2 regions of the Pelorhabdus rhamnosifermentans genome follow, and region 1 is predicted to be linked to the other one. Evidence: predicted binding sites of a transcription regulator. Region 1 holds the regulator's gene; the other holds the start of a gene.
The links. The regulator HrcA, encoded in region 1, represses chaperone genes, less so after heat shock. The targets are predictions, from matches to a motif close to TGTTAGCACTCNNNNNNNNNGAGTGCTAACA.
Positions count from the first base shown of each region.

Region 2: a site for HrcA is predicted at 1,132-1,162, ahead of groES (co-chaperone GroES). Genes of this name have one in related genera too.

Region 1 covers NZ_JAHGVE010000009.1:94,190-99,919, reverse strand. The annotation lists gene dnaK (molecular chaperone DnaK) at 1-464, opposite strand, end outside; gene grpE (nucleotide exchange factor GrpE) at 527-1,114, opposite strand; gene hrcA (heat-inducible transcriptional repressor HrcA) at 1,159-2,190, opposite strand; gene hemW (radical SAM family heme chaperone HemW) at 2,292-3,428, opposite strand; gene lepA (translation elongation factor 4) at 3,434-5,230, opposite strand; gene Ga0466249_RS12595 (hypothetical protein) at 5,305-5,730, opposite strand, start outside.
Region 2 covers NZ_JAHGVE010000021.1:39,947-45,676, forward strand. The annotation lists gene groL (chaperonin GroEL) at 1-778, opposite strand, end outside; gene groES (co-chaperone GroES) at 809-1,093, opposite strand; gene Ga0466249_RS19590 (ANTAR domain-containing response regulator) at 1,282-1,857, opposite strand; gene Ga0466249_RS19595 (sensor histidine kinase) at 1,861-3,285, opposite strand; gene tsaD (tRNA (adenosine(37)-N6)-threonylcarbamoyltransferase complex transferase subunit TsaD) at 3,352-4,410, opposite strand; gene Ga0466249_RS19605 (alpha/beta-type small acid-soluble spore protein) at 4,531-4,731, shown strand; gene rimI (ribosomal protein S18-alanine N-acetyltransferase) at 4,813-5,286, opposite strand; gene tsaB (tRNA (adenosine(37)-N6)-threonylcarbamoyltransferase complex dimerization subunit type 1 TsaB) at 5,279-5,730, opposite strand, start outside.

The DNA.
Region 1 (5,730 bases):
TAAGCAAGTGCTGCTGCTGTTGGTTCATTGATAATTCGGAGCACTTCAAGACCGGCAATAACACCTGCATCTTTTGTTGCCTGTCGCTGAGCATCTGTAAAATAAGCCGGTACGGTAATAACGGCCTGAGTAACCTTTTCACCTAAATAAGCTTCAGCATCTTGTTTCAATTTTTGCAAAATCATGGCTGAAATTTCTTGTGGTGAATAATCTTTGTCATCAATTTTAACCTTGTAATCACTACCCATATGACGCTTTATGGAACTAATTGTTCTTTCTGTGTTGGAAACAGCCTGACGTTTAGCAAGTTGTCCTACGAGCCTTTCACCTGTTTTCGAAAAACCAACAACAGAAGGAGTTAATCTGCTGCCTTCCGTGTTTGCAATAACAACAGGTTCGCCACCTTCCATTACTGCTACAACAGAATTTGTTGTACCAAGGTCTATCCCAATAACTTTTGCCATAATAAATGTCCCCCTTTAATGATTAAAACTTTTATAAGTATCTCAATTTAAGTAAATTGAAGTTAACTATTATTGACGACTTTCACCATACTTGGTCGAACCACTCTGTTTTTTACCTTATAACCTTTTTGCAGTTCTTCAGTAATGATGCCATCTTCTGCTTCAGCATCCTCCACCCGCATCACAGCTTGGTGTTCACTGGGATCAAAAGATTTGCCAACTGCTTCAATTGTCGTCACACCCAACTTTTCCAGTGACGCCTTCATTTGTCGAAAAATGAGTTCTACACCCGAGCGTACCGAACTGATATCCTCAGCATCAGAGGCCAAAGCTCGCTCAAAATTGTCCACAACAGGCAATATCTCAAGAACAATTCCTTCGGCTACTACCGTAGAGAGCTCATCTTTTTCTTGACGACTGCGGCGACGAAAATTCTCGAAATCAGCTTGGAGCCTTTGATATTGCTTCGTTAATTCTTTGATTACCGCATCTTTTTCTTCAATCTGTGCCGTCAGATTCGCACGAAACTGCTGATTATCGGAATTACTCTCTTGCGCTTCCCCTAGATTCGCTTCTTCTGTCGATTCACACTCTGCTGTCTCGTCCTGTTCATCGACAGGGGCAGCTTGCATTTTTTCATTTTCAGCCATACTTTCACCTCATGCTATCATTCTCATTACTTATTTGTTCTGCTTCACTTCAATTGATATTTTTTAATAAGTTCACCCAAATGAGTGTGCATGAACTCTAGAATTGCCATCGTCTTGCCATATTCCATACGCGTCGGTCCTAAAATGGCCACTGTACCTACAACCTGCCCTTCAATACGGTAAGTTGCCTGAACAACACTACAATCCTGGATACCGCTATACTTATTTTCTTGACCGATTGTGACAATGACGCCGTCATTATCACGCATATGCAAAATATCGCAAAGTAGCTTTTCTTCCTCAAGCATGGACAAAATATTTTTGATTTTATCCACATCTTGAAACTCCGGCTGGTTCAATAAATGTGTTGTCCCACCAAGATAGACTTTTTCGCTTTTATCCTGATTCATGGCTTGATTTACTGTGTCAAAAGCATATTGCATGATCGCCGAATCGGCTAGTAAATCCTGTTTAATTTCATCCATAATAGAAAATTTGATCTGTTTAAAATCAAGCCCAGCCAAACGGTTGTTGACACGCACCGCAATATGCTGCAAATCATCATACGTTGTACCTTCGGGAATGTCAATTACTTTATTTTCCATCAATCCCTGATTTGTCACAACAACGGCAATGACCCGATGATCATCAAGAGGTAGAAACTGCAAATATTTAAACTTAGACTCTGAAGCTTGCGGTGCCATGACAAGAGAAATATTATTCGTTATTTTCGACAATACCTTGGCCGTCTCTTGAAATAACTCATCAATACGCCTAACCTTGGCTTCATACCACTGCTGAATTAAACAAGCTTCCTTGTCTGAGATACTGTGAGGTGCCAACAAACAGTCCACATAGAATCGGTATCCCTTAGCAGATGGAATACGTCCAGAAGAAGTATGAGGTTGCTCTAAATAGCCCAGCATCTCCAAATCAGACATTTCATTACGAATGGTAGCAGGACTGACTCCTAAATTGTATTTGCGGGCAATAGTTCTAGAGCCAATCGGTTCGGCAGTCGAAATATAATCGTTAATAATAGCCTGAAGAACTCGGCGTTTTCTTTCATCAAGCATCGACTCCGCCTCCTTTTGTTAGCACTCTCATTCATAGAGTGCTAACATCTAATAAAAAAATACCACTCATTTGTAGCTCTGTCAAGAACAAGACGCAAACTTTATGGTAAAAATGTGCGAAAAACAACATTACCAAATTTCATTCCAAGATTCGTTAGAGAAATACCTTGTTTATTTTGGCAAATCAATCCTTGCTGCCGAAGATTTACCAGAATATTTTCATAATCTTGTAAAAAGTTCCGGTTAAATTGTTTGGCATAATCATGAAATAATAAGCCCGCTGTCGTCCTGAGAGCTAAAAATATCATTTCGCCTCTTGCCTCAGCTCCACCTAAGGTTTCACTAAATATTACAGCTGATTGGCCCTTTGTCATTGCCGCAATATAGGCGGCAATATCAGGAGTATTGGCCTGACGCCGCCCATTTAAAAAGGAATGGGCGGCAGCACCTAAACCAACATAAGGCTGATAATGCCAATATTTTAAATTGTGCCGACAGGCAAAACCTTTCTGGGCATAGTTCGATATCTCATAACGGGAAAAACCCTGCTTCGATAAAAAACTTACAACAAAATCATCCATAGCAGCGTCGAGCGCTTCGTCAGGCAAATGTAAGTGTCCTGCCTGCTCGTCTACAGCAAAAGCCGTTCCTTCTTCTACCTTGAGGGCATAAACAGAGAGATGACGGAGCGGTAACTTTGCTGCCTCCTCAAGAGTGTGTTGAAGTTGCTCTAACGTTTGACCGGGAAGTCCTGTCATTAAATCAATACTCAGATTGGAAAATCCCGCCGCTTGAGCCTGTTCTACTGAGCATATCGCCGTTTGGACCGTATGAATACGCCCTAAGCGACGAAGCAGTCCCTCATCAAAAGACTGGACACCAAAACTCAGTCGATTAATACCCAGTTTTCGCAATTGGTAAAGTTCTTCAGCATCCACTGTGCCTGGATTAGCCTCGATGGTCCACTCAGCATCATCAGCAACCTGAAAAGACTGGCAAATAACCTGGCAAATCTCAGCAAGGAGAGGTAGCGGCAACACCGTAGGTGTTCCGCCACCAATAAAGAGGGTATCTACTGTCTCAGCCGAATGGCAAGCGCCTTGGTCGACAATTTCTCGAACCAAGGCGCGAGTGTAGCTTGCATAAAAAGCTTCCTGTCCGGCAAAAGACGGAAAGTCACAATAAAAACATTTCTGCTGACAAAAGGGAATATGCACATAAAGGCCTAATTTTTTCACTGTCATCAGTCCATTTTTAAAATTGCCATAAAAGCTTCCTGGGGTACCTCAACATTACCAACTTGTTTCATGCGCTTTTTACCTTCTTTTTGTTTTTCAAGCAATTTACGTTTACGCGTAATATCACCGCCATAACATTTGGCAAGCACATCTTTCCGCATAGCCCTAACTGTTTCCCTGGCAATGACTTTATTGCCAATCGTAGCCTGAATAGGAATTTCAAACATTTGCCGCGGAATAATGCCACGCAACTTTTCGACTAACTGCCGTCCCCTTGATGTAGACTTATCAAGGTGAACAATCACACTTAAGGCATCTACAGGATCGCCATTCAGTAAAATATCCAGTTTCACTAACTTAGAGGACTTATAGCCTGACAATTCATAATCAAGTGAGGCATATCCGCGTGTCGATGATTTCAATTTGTCAAAATAGTCATAAATAATTTCACTTAAGGGCAAATGATAAGAAATAATGACGCGATTTTCATCTAAATATTTCATATCTTTAAATTCGCCCCGTTTATCCTGCGAAAGCTCCATGACGGCACCCACAAAATCATTGGGGACCATGACCTTAGCAAGCACATAGGGCTCTTCAATATAATCAATTTTTGTTGCTGGCGGCAACAGTGCCGGGTTATCCACTGTGACCATTTCACCATCTGTCTGGTGAACATGATAAATCACGCTCGGTGCCGTCGTAATAAGCGTAATATTATACTCCCGCTCAACGCGTTCCTGAATAACATCCATATGAAGTAATCCTAAAAAACCACAGCGAAAACCAAATCCTAAGGCAATGGATGTTTCCGGTTCAAAAACCAGGGCCGCATCATTGAGCTGTAATTTTTCCAGAGCATCGCGCAGCGCATCATACTGCGTACTTTCCGTCGGATACAAGCCACAATACACCATCGGTGTAATGGTCCGATAGCCTTTAAGCGCCTGGTCAGCCGGATATTCTTCGCCTGTCATGGTATCACCGACTCTGGCATCTTTCACATTTTTAATCGCTGCAGCCACAAAACCGACATGACCTGGAAGTAGTTCTGTCACCTGCGCCATATAGGGTTTAAAAATCCCGACTTCCGTCACTTCCAATACTTTTCCTGTGGCCATCATGCGAATTTTCATACCCGCCCGAATCGTTCCGTCGAACACGCGGACATTAACAATAACGCCTTTATAAGCATCAAAATGCGAATCAAAAACAAGTGCTCTTAAGGGCTTATCCGCCTCCCCTTTCGGAGCGGGAATTCTAGCCACAACGGCCTCAAGAACATCTTCAATACCAATCCCCGATTTGGCACTTGTCAAAATCGCGTCAGATGCATCCAGACCAATCACATCTTCAATTTCCTGCTTTACCTTGTCAGGATCGGCATTAGGCAAATCAATTTTATTAATAACAGGCACGATCTCCAGATCGTGTTCTAAAGCCAAATAGACATTAGCGAGTGTCTGAGCCTCAATCCCCTGCGCGGCATCGACAACTAAAAGAGCCCCTTCACAGGCCGCTAAGCTGCGTGATACTTCATAAGTAAAATCCACATGACCTGGTGTATCAATTAAATTAAGCAAATAAGTTTGTCCATCTTTCGCCTGATAAGATAATCGCACGGCCTGAGCTTTAATGGTAATGCCTCGTTCCCGTTCCAAATCCATCTGATCGAGTACTTGGCTTTCCATTTCACGTGCCGACAAGGCACCTGTATATTCTAGCAAGCGATCAGCCAGGGTCGACTTGCCATGATCAATATGAGCGATAATCGAAAAATTGCGGATCTTGGAAATGTCCACACCCGTCCTCCTCTCTGCAGCCTACATGCGCTAACAGATAAATTACTCAATAAATTATATCATCTTGCAGCTTTTCACTGCAAGGGGTACCTTCTTTGTCTGCCAAAGTTTTGCCAAAAAGTCTGTAAAGTTTGACTGCTATGTTTTAACTGGCCTTTCATTTCATAGAATTTGGGCCTCAATCCGTGGCTGACTTGATATAATTCATCAAAATAGGACTGCGCAGAAAAAGAGTAGATAAACGGAATCATCATAACTTTGGAACCCAGCGTCAAATACACCGCTCGTTCACTATTAGAAAGAGCCCCTACTTGATAGCATTCTTCTATACGATAGGAATCACCAAACAAATAGGCCAGGTACGTGCCATCCTGACTGTAAACGACATTAAATGACTGTACGAAATTTGTGCGCTCTGTGAGATGATTCATTTGCTGCTCAGCCGCCATAACACCAAAAACGGTCATTACTATCAAGAGGAAAAGTCCACGCCCAATCAT
Region 2 (5,730 bases), on a different contig from region 1:
TCGTTGCCAGTGCTTCACCTTCAACGTCTTCAGCAATAACAAGTAATTCCTTACCTTGTTGAACAACTTTTTCAAGGATAGGCAGCAAATCAGCAATAGCACCAATTTTACGGTCTGTAATCAAAATATAAGGATCATTTAACACGGCTTCCATCTTATCTGTATCCGTTACCATGTAAGGGGAAATATAGCCGCGGTCAAACTGCATGCCTTCTACAACATCGAGGTCCGTTCCCATTGTCTTCGATTCTTCAACAGTAATAACACCATCGTTGCCGACTTTTTCCATTGCTTCAGCAATCAAATTGCCGATTTCTTCATCGCCGGCAGAAATAGAAGCTACCTGTGCAATAGCATCTTTTGTTTCTACTTTTTTAGCAGATTTTTTAATATCCTCTACTAAAGCATCGACTGCTTTTTTAATACCTTTTTTCAAGATCATCGGGTTAGCACCAGCAGCAACATTGCGCATACCTTCATGAATCATAGCTTGTGCCAAAAGAGTTGCTGTCGTAGTACCATCACCAGCAACATCATTTGTTTTTGTTGCAACTTCTTTTACTAATTGAGCACCCATATTCTCAAATGGATCTTCTAAATCAATATCACGAGCAATGGTTACACCATCATTCGTAATTGTTGGTGCACCAAATTTTTTATCCAAAACAACATTACGACCCTTAGGTCCAAGTGTTACCTTTACAGCATTTGCAAGAGCATTGACGCCTCTTTCAAGAGCGCGGCGCGCTTCCTCATCAAAAACAATTTGTTTAGCCATTTATGTAACCTCCCTTAATTTCGTATGATATTAGCCTACAATTGCCAGGATATCTCTTTCACTCAATACAAGATAATCTTTGTCATTCACTTTTACTTCAGTTCCAGCATATTTCGAGAACAGAACTTTATCGCCAACTTTTACTTCAAGGGCTACTCTTTGACCATTCTCCATTACTTTACCAGCACCTACAGCAACGATTTCGCCTTCCTGTGGTTTCTCCTTAACAGTATCCGGAAGAACGATTCCGCTCTTGGTTTTTTGCTCCGCTTCTAAAGCTTTAATTACGACTCTGTCGCCTAATGGCTTAATCATGGAAAAATTACCTCCCTTAATGAATGTTGTATCTTTTTTGTTAGCACTCACTTTAGAGGAGTGCTAATTACATAGATTATGATATATAATTTTGGAACAAAAATCAAGTCTTTTCCATAAAAAAACGAATTAAATTTAAAAAATAAACGGCTACCCAACTAAAAAACCGTTAGGCAACCGTTCTATCGTCATTTTTTTGCTGAATTTACAATGGCTTCTGCCACTTCCCGAATCGACTTCCGCTTCGCCATACTATATTGCTGAATTCGCCGATAAGCTTCCCCTTCGCTTAATTGATACGCATCCATCAAAATGCCTTTAGCCCGATCCAAAAGTTTACGCATTTCTAACGAGTTTTTTACATCTTCCAATTCATGTTCTAAATCGCTAATTTCTTTAAATCGCGACAAAGCAATTTCCATGGCTGGAAATAAATTTGCCTCTTTAATTGGTTTCACAAGGTAAGCTAAAACACCTGATTCTTTGGCTTTCTCAACAATTTCCTTCTGACTAAAGGCCGTAAGAAGCAGTACAGGTGCTAATTTTTCATTCGCAATAATTCGGGCCGCCGCAATCCCGTCCATCTTAGGCATTTTAATATCCATAATCACCAAATCAGGGCGAGTTTTACGCACCAGTTCAACGGCGTGGAGTCCATCTGACGCCTCACCGACTACATCATGACCGGCTTCTTCTAATAGTTCCTTTAAATCCATACGAATAATGGATTCATTATCTGCGATAACGATTTTTAACAGTTCCATTTCTCAGCCTCCTTCTCCCTCTGTCATATGAGGTATCGTAATAATCGCCCGTGTTCCACCATCCGATTTTAATTCAAATTTTCCTGACAAATCCGATTCAATGAGTGTCGTAATAATTTGAATGCCAAGACTTTTTAAACTATGCGCATCAAAGCCCGGTGGTAAGCCAATGCCATTATCAAATATTTCTATTTGATAACAATCAGATAAAGATCGAATATCAATACCAATAATGCCCTCTCGCCTGCCAACAAAACCATGCTCAATAGAATTTTGAATAAGTTCATTAATAGCCAAAGCTAAACTTGTTGCGCAATCAGAAGGAAGGATAACTGTTTCACCGTTAAATACCGTTTGAATATTAAAATCTGGTTCCATCATATTTTGAATAACCGAATCTAAGATGTTTTTGGCTACTTCAGCCACATTGATTGTTTCCACATCCTGTTGTGATAAAAACTCATGAATGACAGAAATACTTAAAATACGATTAATACATTCTTTCAGAGAAGCCTTTACATCGGCTGAAGAAGATCGCCTAGCCTGCAAACTCAATAGACTGGCAATAGTTTGCAGATTATTTTTGACGCGATGATGAATTTCCTGAATAACAGCCGACTTAATGAGCAATTCTTTTTCCTTTTTCTTAATCTCCGTAACATCACTGACAATAAACAAGGTACGAATCACTTTTTCATCGACAACAACTGGAATGGCACGTTGATTAAAAACAAAGTCGCCTGTTTCAATCTCCAGTTCCTGAGCCACTCCGTGAGCAATCGCCTTTTGTACCACTTTCATATGACTGCGCCTGTCTGACACACGCCGTCCCACGACACGCCCCACGCCAAGAACCTTGTAGATACTTGCAGCAACAGCATTGGAAAAAACGACATGACCACTTTCCCCTACAATAATAATACCATCCCGCGCATTGAGCCGTCTAAAAATATTTTCCATTTTAGCGCGACTCGTAGACAATAACAAAAAGGCCATTTCAACCAAAACAGGGTGGGCCCCAGCACGAGCCTCTTCATGACTGGCCTCAAAACTGACCACAGCAATCACGGTACCCGCTTTATCGCGAATCGCATGAGTCTCCATTTCGAGCACATCCATACCGATTTCCCATTCTCTTTGACCCGAAATATGTTCGCCACACGTCATTGTACGCCAGACAAGTGGCTCTTCCGTCGCCCTAACCGTTGTTCCTAAAAGGTGGGGGCGATACTCAATAAAGCTTGTATTAGGCCTCACCTGAGCAACAATCGCCAAAAAATGCTTGGACTTTGTCTTAGTATACACAGTGATTTGGGCATGCGACAAATCAGCAGCGATGCCAAGCAAAACAGCCAGCTGTTCGAGCTGTTCAATTTGTTCCGTACTGAGTCCAGTAACTTTACGACAAATATCACCGATAACGCCCATAGGTTGCCTCCCTTGTGCTATATAAATACTCTATGATTCAACACAAGAAGAAAATATCCTTGTAAATTAGTAAAGATTATTGTTTTTTTCATTAAAAGATTGGCCAAGACGCATCGTCGGGCGAGCATTTAATGATAAAGAAGAGATTTTACCAGCTAAAAACTGATAATGAGCCCGACAGGCCACCATAGCAGCATTATCCGTACAAAGCACCGTTTGCGGATAATAGAACTGAATATTCTGGATAGCAAGTGCATTAGCCAGATGGCTACGAAGTGATGAATTCGCTGCCACACCACCAGCCAAAACGACCTTTTTAAGATCGTACTCCTGTGCTGCTTGCAACGTTTTTTCGACTAAAACATCCACAATAGCCGCTTGAAAACTCGCTGCCACATCGGCATGAACGATGGCTTCTCCCTTTTGCCTCGCTGAATTTAAATAGTTGAGCACAGCCGATTTCAGACCACTAAAACTAAATTCATAACTGCCATGGCCTGTTAAGGCCCGTGGAAAATGGATAGCAGCCGAATCACCCTCGGCTGCAAGCCGATCAATATGGGGACCGCCGGGATAAGGCAACCCCATGACGCGTGCTATCTTATCAAAAGCCTCCCCTGCTGCATCATCGCGTGTTTGACCAATCAACAAAAACTCATTATAAGAGGCTACCTTCACTAGCGAGGTGTGCCCGCCTGACACAACAAGCGCCAGAAACGGCGGTTCTAAATCAGGATGCGTAAGGAGATTGGCAAAAATATGGCCTTCCAGATGATGAACACCGACAAGGGGCAGCCTTTTCGCAAAAGCCAAAGCTTTGGCTGCCGCCACACCGACAAGGAGAGCCCCTACCAAACCAGGTCCATAGGTAACGCCAATAGCGGATATTTCATCTAGTGTCACCTGAGCTTCTCTTAGTGCCTGATCAATCACAGGAACGACCTGTTCAATATGTTTGCGGGATGCAATTTCAGGTACAACACCGCCAAATTTTTGGTGAACAGGAACCTGTGAGGAAATGACGTTCGAAAGGATGGTCCGACCGTCTCGAACGACGGCAGCCGAGGTTTCATCACAGCTTGTTTCAAGACCAAGAACCAAAGTCGAATGTATGTTGTTATCCAAATTTATCAAGAAAAATGCCCCCAGTAGTTTCCTTCTAAAATCACGTATGTTATGCACAAAAATCAGACAAATTAAGAGTGGACAGAAAAACAAGATCGTCCACGAAAGGAGGTTTTAACTATGGCACGCTCACGTAAACCAGTGACTCCCGCTGCCGAAAACGCCTTAGATCAAATGAAAATGGAAATTGCTTCTGAGTTAGGTGTAGCTGAGCGCGTACGTTCTTCGGGCTGGGCTACAATGACTTCCGCCGATTGCGGTCGTGTCGGTGGCCACATGGTTCGTAAGATGATCGAGAACTACGAACAAACTCTCCGGTAAACACCTAGGGCGGTTTTTCCGCCCTTTTATTTTTTCACCACCAGCACAAAACAGGAAAGTGCTGAATATTTTATAGAGCAATCACCCTTCAGCCACGAAAGTGGCTTTTTTTATATCCAACCACATAATAAGAGCATCTTCATTACTTTCGGTGTAATAACGTGGTCGAATACCTTTAGCAGTAAAACCGAATTGCCGATACATATTTTGAGCGATTTCATTGGACGCACGTACCTCAAGTGTCATCCGCTCCGCCCCTTGCTGCTGAGCATAAAGAATAAGAGATGCCATGAGTTGTTTACCAATGCCTTGCCCGCGATATTTGGGCAGTACAGCCACATTCGTAACATGAGCTTCGTCAAAGATCATCCACATACCCGCATAGGCCACGACAGTACCCTCTGTCTGGACGACAAGATAACGGGCAAGCTTATTTGTCATAATTTCGGCCTCAAAGGCCTCACGAGACCAAGGCGCTGCAAACGAATGAGATTCAATAACAACAACATCATCAATATCTTTTGCCAGCATGTGCCTCACCTTCAGTTCATTCATGACAGCAACTCTGCCGTTGTTCCCACAGCACTTCCGCTTCAGAACGGCGAACATAAACAGGCGTAAGTGTCATAGCATCCGCCACCTGTCCCGCTTCAAAAAGTTTAAACGCCGCCTGAGCAATACTCGCTGCCCGCGGCATAAGTAAATGAGGCTCAGCCACATGCAGCAAGGTTGTTTCTTCAGCACCTTCCATGACAAGCGAAGTCGATTCCCCTACTAAAATGACTTGTTGCCCAAGCTCCTCAAGCTCATGACGAAGTTCAGCAGCTTTCATAACATTCACAGCTTGTATTTCCTTAAGATTCCCCCGTTCAAAACGATAAGAAGCATGATAAACATTGCCTTTTTGCGCATCAAGGACAGGGACAATCAGGCAGGAAGAACTACTAAAATTATAGGCCAAACCCATCAATGTCGGAACACCGATTAAAGGCAATGAAT